DNA from 2 places in the Amycolatopsis speibonae genome. Region 1 is predicted to be linked to the other one. Evidence: riboswitches for the same ligand, from Rfam matches in the RefSeq annotation. Region 1 holds a riboswitch; the other holds the start of a gene.
What was found. A riboswitch is a leader RNA that binds a small molecule or an ion and turns the genes downstream of it on or off. The one in region 1 is predicted to bind cobalamin.
Positions count from the first base shown of each region.

Region 2: linked by a shared signal. The riboswitch ahead of ACFOSH_RS28745 (prenyltransferase/squalene oxidase repeat-containing protein) and the one ahead of metE (5-methyltetrahydropteroyltriglutamate--homocysteine S-methyltransferase) in region 1 are both predicted to bind cobalamin.

Region 1 is NZ_JBHRWK010000012.1:293,450-297,714, reverse strand. It holds gene ACFOSH_RS07205 (ribonucleoside-diphosphate reductase subunit alpha) at 1-1,508, shown strand, start outside; gene ACFOSH_RS07200 (ribonucleotide-diphosphate reductase subunit beta) at 1,585-2,661, shown strand; cobalamin riboswitch at 2,807-3,027, shown strand; gene metE (5-methyltetrahydropteroyltriglutamate--homocysteine S-methyltransferase) at 3,130-4,265, shown strand, end outside.
Region 2 is NZ_JBHRWK010000049.1:43,651-47,915, reverse strand. It holds gene ACFOSH_RS28745 (prenyltransferase/squalene oxidase repeat-containing protein) at 74-1,081, opposite strand; cobalamin riboswitch at 1,114-1,240, opposite strand; cobalamin riboswitch at 1,352-1,466, shown strand; gene ACFOSH_RS28740 (hypothetical protein) at 1,548-4,265, shown strand, end outside.

The DNA of each region.
Region 1 (4,265 bases):
ACCTCTACGGCAACGCGTTCGCCGAGCGCTACCGCGAGTACGAGGCCGCCGCCGAGCGTGGCGAACTGAAGGTGTTCCGCAAGATCCGCGCGGTCGACCTGTGGCGCCGCATGCTGACCATGCTGTTCGAGACCGGCCACCCGTGGATCACCTTCAAGGACCCGTGCAACCTGCGTTCGCCGCAGCAGCACGTGGGTGTCGTGCACTCGTCCAACCTGTGCACCGAGATCACGCTGAACACCACCACCGACGAGGTCGCGGTCTGCAACCTCGGCTCGGTGAACCTGCTCAAGCACGTGACCCCCGAGGGCATCGACGCGAAGCGCCTCGAGAAGACCGTTCGTACCGCGGTTCGCATGCTCGACAACGTGATCGACATCAACTTCTACACCATCCCGGAAGCGCGCCGGTCCAACCTGCGGCACCGCCCGATCGGGCTGGGCCTGATGGGCTTCCAGGACGCGCTGTTCGAGATCGGCGTGCCGCTGTCCTCGGACGCGGCCGTCCAGTTCGCGGACACCAGCATGGAGCACATCAGCTACTACGCGATCTCGGCCTCGACCGACCTCGCGGAGGAGCGCGGCCAGTACCAGACGTTCGAAGGTTCCTTGTGGAGCAAGGGCATCCTGCCGATCGACTCCCTGCAGCTGCTGATCGACGCCCGCCAGGGTGACGCGCTCGACGTCGACACCTCGTCCACTTTGGACTGGGCGCCGCTGCGCGAGCGGGTCAAGACCGTCGGTATGCGCAACTCCAACGTGATGGCGATCGCGCCGACCGCGACGATCTCCAACATCGTGGGCGTCGGGCAGTCGATCGAGCCGCTGTTCCAGAACCTGTTCGTCAAGTCGAACATGTCCGGTGACTTCACCGTGGTGAACCCGCACCTGGTCCGCTCGCTCAAGGCGCGCGGGCTGTGGGACGAGGTCATGGTTTCGGACCTGAAGTACTTCGACGGCAGCCTCGGCCAGATCGACCGCGTGCCGGACGACCTGAAGGCGCTGTACGCCACCGCGTTCGAGATCGAGTCGCGCTGGCTGGTGGACGCCGGTTCGCGTCGGCAGAAGTGGATCGACCAGGCTCAGTCGCTGAACCTGTACATCGCGGCGCCCAGCGGCCGCAAGCTCGACGAGCTGTACCGCTACGCCTGGCACAAGGGCCTCAAGACCACGTACTACCTGCGGGCGCGGTCCGCGACGCACGTGGAGAAGAGCACCCTGCGCGGCACCGACGGCAAGCTGAACGCGGTCTCGGCCACCCCGGCCCCCGCTACTCCAGCTTCGCCGAAGTCCGCCGCTCCGGCGCCCGCCGCTTCGCCCGCCCCTGCGGCTTCCGCCGCGGTTTCGCCGTCGCCCGCCGCCGCGGTCCCGGCCGTGCCGGTGACCGCCCCGGCACCGGCCGCCAAGCCGGAGCCGAAGGAGATCCCGCAGGTCTCGGACGTCGACTTCGTCGCCACCGACGGCGCCGCCTGCCGGATCGACGACCCTGACTGCGAAGCCTGCCAGTAAGACATCCTCGTGAGTGGCGATTCGGGTTGGAACCCGAATCGCCACTCACGACCCCACTCGTGAAGTGAGCCTCTGTATGACCACCTTTGACGCTTCCACCGACGCCACCGGCCTCGGCGAGATCGAAGTCGGCGCCGCCCGCATCAACGTCGACGACAAGCGGATGATCAACGCCCGCGCCGACGTCAACCAGCTGCTGCCGATGAAGTACACCTGGGCGTGGGAGAAGTACCTCGCCGGCTGCAACAACCACTGGATGCCGACCGAGGTCGCCATGCAGGCCGACATCGCGCTGTGGAAGTCGGCCGACGGCCTCACCGAGGACGAGCGCACCATGCTCAAGCGCAACCTCGGCTTCTTCGCCACCGCGGAATCGCTGGTGGCCAACAACATCGTGCTCGCGGTGTACCGCCAGATCACCAACCCCGAATGCCGCCAGTACCTGCTGCGCCAGGCGTTCGAGGAGGCCGTGCACACGCACACCTTCCAGTACATCTGCGAGAGCCTCGGCCTGGTCGAGGGCGAGCTGTTCAACATGTACCGCGAGGTCCCCTCCATCTCGGAGAAGGACGCGTGGGCGCTCAAGTACACGCAGAACCTGGAGAACCCGGACTTCGAGACCGGCACCCCCGAGGCCGACCAGAACTTCCTGCGTGACCTGGTCGCGTTCTACGTGATCTTCGAGGGCATGTGGTTCTACACCGGCTTCGCGCAGATCCTCTCGCTCGGCCGCCGGAACAAGATGATCGGCATCGCCGAGCAGTACCAGTACATCCTGCGCGACGAGTCGATCCACCTGAACTTCGGCATCGACTGCATCAACCAGATCAAGATCGAGAACCCGCACCTGTGGACCGAAGAGTTCCAGGCCGAGATCCGCGGCATGCTGACCGACGCGTGCGAGCTCGAGGTCGCCTACGCCCGCGACACCATGCCGCGCGGCATGCTCGGGCTGTCGGCCGAACTGATCGAGCAGTACATGCACTTCATCACCGACCGTCGCGCGCAGCAGATCGGTCTCCAGCCGATCTTCGGCGAGACGGAGAACCCGTTCCCGTGGATGTCGGAGGCGATGGACCTCAAGAAGGAGAAGAACTTCTTCGAGACCCGCGTCATCGAGTACCAGTCCGGCGGTGCCCTCGACTGGGACTGATCCCCGAACTCACGTGATCGAACACGGAACACGCCGGGCGGACTTCCGCCCGGCGTGTTCCGTCTCCAGACACGCGTGTCCCGTCTCTGATCACGCGTGCCGTCCGGTTCGTCACAGGTCCAGCGGGCCACTAGCGGGCCTGAGTACGCTGCAAGGTGCTACTGGTTCGACCGGCCTCCCAGGCCGGTCGAGGTAACAGGGAACCCGGTGTGAATCCGGGACTGCCCCGCAGCGGTATGTGGGAACGAAAGCCGTCACCGTGCGAGACACGGTAAAGCACTGGGTATGGCACCCGGGAAGCGACGGCCGGTAGGAGCGAGCGAGTCGCCCACGAGTCCGAAGACCTGCCCGTGGTACGTGCGCCGACGGCGTACGTGAGTCCGGGCCTCGTGGGATGGGCACGACCGAACGGCGGTCACTCCTGTGCGCGGCTCCGGGCTCTGACGACAAGCTCGCGAGGAGAGAGCTGTGACCGAAATCGGCACGACAGTGCTGGGCTATCCCCGGATCGGACCGGACAGGGAACTCAAGCGTTCACTCGAACGCTACTGGGCGGGCAAGATAGCCGAGGCCGAACTGCTGGACACCGGCCGCGCGCTGCGTACGCGGACCTGGCGGGAGCTCAAGGACGCCGGGCTGGACTCTGTCCCATCCAACACGTTCTCCCATTACGACCAGGTGCTCGACACCACCGAGCTGTTCGGGGCGCTGCCGGAGCGCTTCACGACTCTCGGTCTTTCGCCACTCGACGCCTACTTCGCCGCCGCGCGCGGAGTGCAGGACGCTCCGGCGATGGAGATGACGAAGTGGTTCGACACGAACTACCACTACATCGTCCCCGAACTCGGCCCGGACACGACGTTCTCGCTCACCGGCACCAAGCCGCTCGACGAGTACCGCGAAGCCCGCGCGATCGGCGTCGAGACGCGGCCCGTGCTGGTGGGCCCGGTGACGTTCCTGCTGCTCGCGAAGGCGGCCGAGAGCGCCCCGGAGGGCTTTCGCCCACTGGATCTGCTCGACAACCTCCTCGACGGCTACGTCGAACTGCTGAGGCGCCTGCATGACGAAGGCGTCGAGTGGGTCCAGTTCGACGAACCCGCCTTCGCCGCGGACCGCACGGAGCAGGAGCTCAACGCGCTCATCCGCGCCTACCACCGGCTCGCGAAGGAGACGACGCGGCCGAAGATCCTGGTCGCCGGGTACTTCGGCGGCCTCGGTCGCGGTCTGGGCGTGCTGGCCCGCTCCCCGATCGACGCGCTCGCCGTCGACCTCGTCACCGATGAGTCCTTTGCGGACGCCGTGGCGGCCGAGCCGGCCTTGCGCGACAAGGAGGTCCTGGCCGGGGTCGTGGACGGGCGCAATGTCTGGCGCACCGACCCGACCCGCGCGCTCAGCCGGGCGGCGACGCTGCTCGGCACCGCGAAATCGGTCAGCGTCTCGACATCGTGCTCGCTGCTGCACGTGCCCTACGACGTCGAGCGGGAGGATGGGCTCCACCCGCGTCTCAAGGGCTGGCTCGCCTTCGCCAAGCAGAAGGTCGACGAGGTCGTCCTGCTCGGCCGCGCGCTGACCGAAGAGAGCGTCGACCTTTCCGCCGCCCGCAC
Region 2 (4,265 bases), on a different contig from region 1:
GCAATGAAGGGGGCCCAGGACCTCGTGAGTGGTAACGACGGTTAGAACCGTCCGTACCACTCACGAGGTGACGTCACGGGCAGGCGAGCACCGGGGCCTGCGGACGGCCACCGCCGTGCAGGTCGCTCAGCGGAATCCTGGCCAGGCCGAGGATCGCCTGCGCGGTCGCGCGCGAGGCGGTCGCCGGGTTGAGGCCGGTGGCGTCGTAGGCGATCGCGCCGCGGTCCGCTTCGGCACCGGTGCAGCCGGTCTGCAGCGACCGGAGGAATTCCCGCGCCTTGACCGCGGCGGCGGGACGGTGGCCTGCCAGCGCTTCGGCGGCGAGGCCGGTGCTGTTGGCGTTCGGAGCGTTTGTGCCGACGCCGAAGCCGCCGTTCGCGTGCTGCTTGGTGACCAGCCAGGAGGTGCCCTCGCCGGCGTTCACCGCGTCACCGGTGGCGCGCAAGGCCTGCACGACCATCGCGGTCGAGTCGACGTCGCTCGCGCAGGTCGCTTCGCCGAAGTTCAGCGGGAAGCCGCCGTCCGCGCACTGGGTGCCCGCGAGGAACGTCACGGCCGCCGCGGGGGCGCCGGCGGGGGTGCGGTCCAGCGCCAGCAGCGCGAGCGACTGCGAGAAGGCGTTGGAGTAGTCGCCGTATTCGGACCGGTCGGAGAACCGGCCGGACGGTGTGAGCAGCGAGAGCAGTCCCGCCTTGAGGTCGACGCCGCCGAACGACGCCGGGTTCTTGCCCCGGATCTGCGCGGCGAGCAGCAGCTTGGCGTGCGCGCCCGCGTAGGCCTCGGTGCCGCCGCCGACGTAGCCGGTGGTGATCTCCGGCTTCGCCAGCCAGGTGATCGCCTTGCCCGCGTTCGTGTCCGACACCCCGGCGGCGGCGAACGCGAAGATCGCGTCGATCGTCAGGCCCTGGTCGGGGAACTTCTGGCCGCCGAAGTCGGCCTCGAACCTTTCCCCGTCGGTCAGCTGCCTGGCGAGCCAGCCCGCGGCGGCGTCCGCCTTGTTGTGGGTGGCCGCGTTCGCCACGGGGGCGGCGACCAGCCCGATGCCGCACAGCATGGCGACAGTGAGGACCAAACGTCTCATGAGAACCCTTTCCCGCATTTCCTCGACAGGAGTCGGTGACACCGCGCGACGTGGGTGACCGGGCTCGCCTGGAGGGCATACCGTTGCGGGACAGCGCCGGACTCTCACCGGACTTCCCCCACGACCGCGCTGAATCGGACGACCCGAAGAATCTCATCCCGGACCGGCGCCGGGGTACCGCCGGGCGCGAGTGACGATGTGATCCTGGCAACCGACCTGGTCAGCGGTGCCTGCCGCAGGTAATCGGGTGTTAACCTCGGCGGGCTCGACAACTTCAACACCGCCGCCCGTGACGGGGAAGCCGGTCGAAATCCGGCGCTGTCGCGCAACCGTGGGCCCTTCACCAGGGCGAGCCGGGGTACCGCACGGGCGGATGAACCAACCAGAAGTCCGGACCACTGTCGCGATAAACAGGGGTGACTGCGGCGTCCCGCGCCTGTCCTCCGTCATGCCGCAAGGAGGAGCCATGCGCCGCGGGTACCTGGCCGCATCGGCGTTCGCCGTCAGCGTCGGCGTGGTCGCCGCGCTGCTCACCGGAACGGCGACGGCCGCGAACGACCCCGGCGCGGCGAAGTCGAACTCCCGCTGGCTCGCGACGAAGCTGAAGCCGGACGGCACGCTCGAGAACCCCAACGGCGGCGAACTGCCCGACCACGGCCTGATGATCGACGTGCTGTTCTCGATGTACGCGTCGGGTGACGGTGCGAAGGCCGAGCCGATCGCGAAGTTCCTCGACGACCAAGGCCACGCCACCGACTACTTCACCTGGGACGGTCTCGCCCCCGGTGCCGGGTACGACAAGGTCATCGTCGGCGGTGCCGCGGCCAAGACCCTGGTCGCCGCGCAGGTCTCCGGCCGGAACCCCCGGAACTTCGACGGCTACGACATGGTCGCCGAGACCCAGGGCGCGATCATGCGCAAGGGCCCGGACAAGGGCCGGGTCAGCGACTACTCGAAGGATCCCGACCTCGCCGGTTCGGTGAGCAACAACGCGAACATGTTCGGCCAGGCCCTCGGCGTCATCGGCCTCGCCGCGACCGGTGAGAACGACCAGCTCGCGATCGACAAGCTGCTGACCCAGCAGTGTTCCGAGGGCTACTTCCGCGTCTTCTTCGCCTACATCCCGACGAAGGAGACCGGCGACCACGTCACCCCGGACGGCCACAAGGTCTCGACCTGCGACGAGGGCAAACCGCTCGACCTCTCCCCGTCCGACGGCGACGCCACCGGTCTGGCCCTCTCGGCGATGCTGGCCGCGAAGAAGGCGGGCGCGGCCGGTCTCGACGCCCCGATCGCCAAGACCGTCGCTTGGCTCAAGGGGAACCAGACCCCAGGCGGCGGCTGGGGCGGCGGCGTCGGCACCGAAGCGCCGAACACCAACAGCACCGGCATGATCCTCCAGGGACTGGCCGACGCGGGCGGCGCGGACGCGGCGGTGGACAAGGGCGTGCGGTTCCTCAAAGCCGCGCAGGCGAACGCCGCGGCCGACTCCGGCAACAAACTCGCGGGCGACCTCGGCGCGATCGCCTACAACCCGGCTTCCTACGAGGCCGCTCGCGCTTCGGGCATCAGCGGGCTCGACACCTGGATCCGCGCGAGCGCCCAGGCTTCGCTCGGGTTGTCACAGGTCGGCTTCTACACGCTCGCGAAGGGCGGCGGCCTGCCGCCGACGAGCAGCGCCTCGGAAACACCGACCTCGACGTCGTCCGAACCGAGTACGACCACCGGCACACCGACCTCGACCACGAGCGACCCGGCGCCGACCAGCAGCACCACCACCACAACAACAACGACGACGACCACAACGACGACCACGACCACCACGACGACGTCGGTGACGCCGACGCCGGGCACGTCCTCGTCCCCGGCGACCAGCCCGCCCGCGCCCAGCACGGTCACCGTCACGAGCACCCCGCCCGCGGTCAAGCCCGAGCCGGGCAAGCCCGCGCCGAAGACCCCCGCACCGAAGACCGTGACGCCGAAACCCAAGAAGACCGTCACGCCGAGGGCGTCGACCGGCGCCCGTGTCCCGCCGCCGACCGCGATCGCCACCCCGGTCGCGATCCCGGACACGGCCAACGCGGCTTCCCGGCTCGGCGCGTACCTGACGAACCGGCTCGTCGGCGGCGACCACGTCGAGGTCACCGAGGACGGCAAGACCTACGTCGACTACGACGCGACAGCCGATCTCGTGCTGGCCTTGCGGGCGCTGGACGAGCAGCCGGACACGGTCGCCCGGGCGTCGAAGTTCCTGCTCACGCCGGAAGCCGTGCAGGCCTACGCCCACGGCGCGCCGTACGAGCAGAGCGGGGCCTCCTACGCCGGACCGCTCGCGAAACTCGTGCTCGTCGCCGAGTTCGCCAAAGCGGACATCGCCGGGCAGTTGCGCGCCGACCTGGTCAAGCTGCGTGGCGTGGACGGAAAGTTCACCGACGTCGGGGCCTTCGCCGACGCCGACGAGACCGTCGAGCGGCACGCCTGGGCGGTGCTCGCCACCGCCGCCGACCCTGGCCCCGCCGTCGAACTGCTCCTCTCGCGCCAGTGCGCCGACGGAACCTTCCCGAAGCACCTGGACACCGCGGAGTGCGGCTCCGGCGACCTCGCCGCGACGGCCGCCGCGGTCACCGCGCTGGCCGTCCGGTCGCACACCGACGCCGCGCCGTCGACCAAGCGGCCCGACGGCTGGACCGAGCGGCGCGTGTCGGCCTTCGTCTCGGCGGTGGGCGCGCTCGGCGTCCGGCCGACCGGCGAGGGCATGGTGACCGGTGAGGGGGGCGAGCCGGACGTCGTGCTCAGCGCCGCCGTCGCCGTCGCGCGGCAGACCGCCGGCCTCGACGCGAGCGGAACCGCGCGGTCGCTGGGCAAACTGGTCCAGCCCGACGGTGGTCTTGCCAAGGGAGCTGTCGCGGCGAGCGACGGGAAGACCGATTTCCCGACGAGCCTGGCCGCCGCGCAAGGGGTCGCGGGCCGCTCCTGGCTCACCGCCGCGGACTCGCCGCTTTCGCCCGCGATCCGGCTCCCGCTCACCGAGGCGAACGCCGCCGACGCCGTCTCCGGCGCACAGGTGCAAGCTGCCGCCGCCCAGTCCACCCGGCCCGCGTGGGTGCTCTGGGGACTCGTCGGCCTGGCCGGGATCCTGCTGGCCGCCGCGATCGTGCTCGTTCTCCTGCTTCGCCGTTCCATC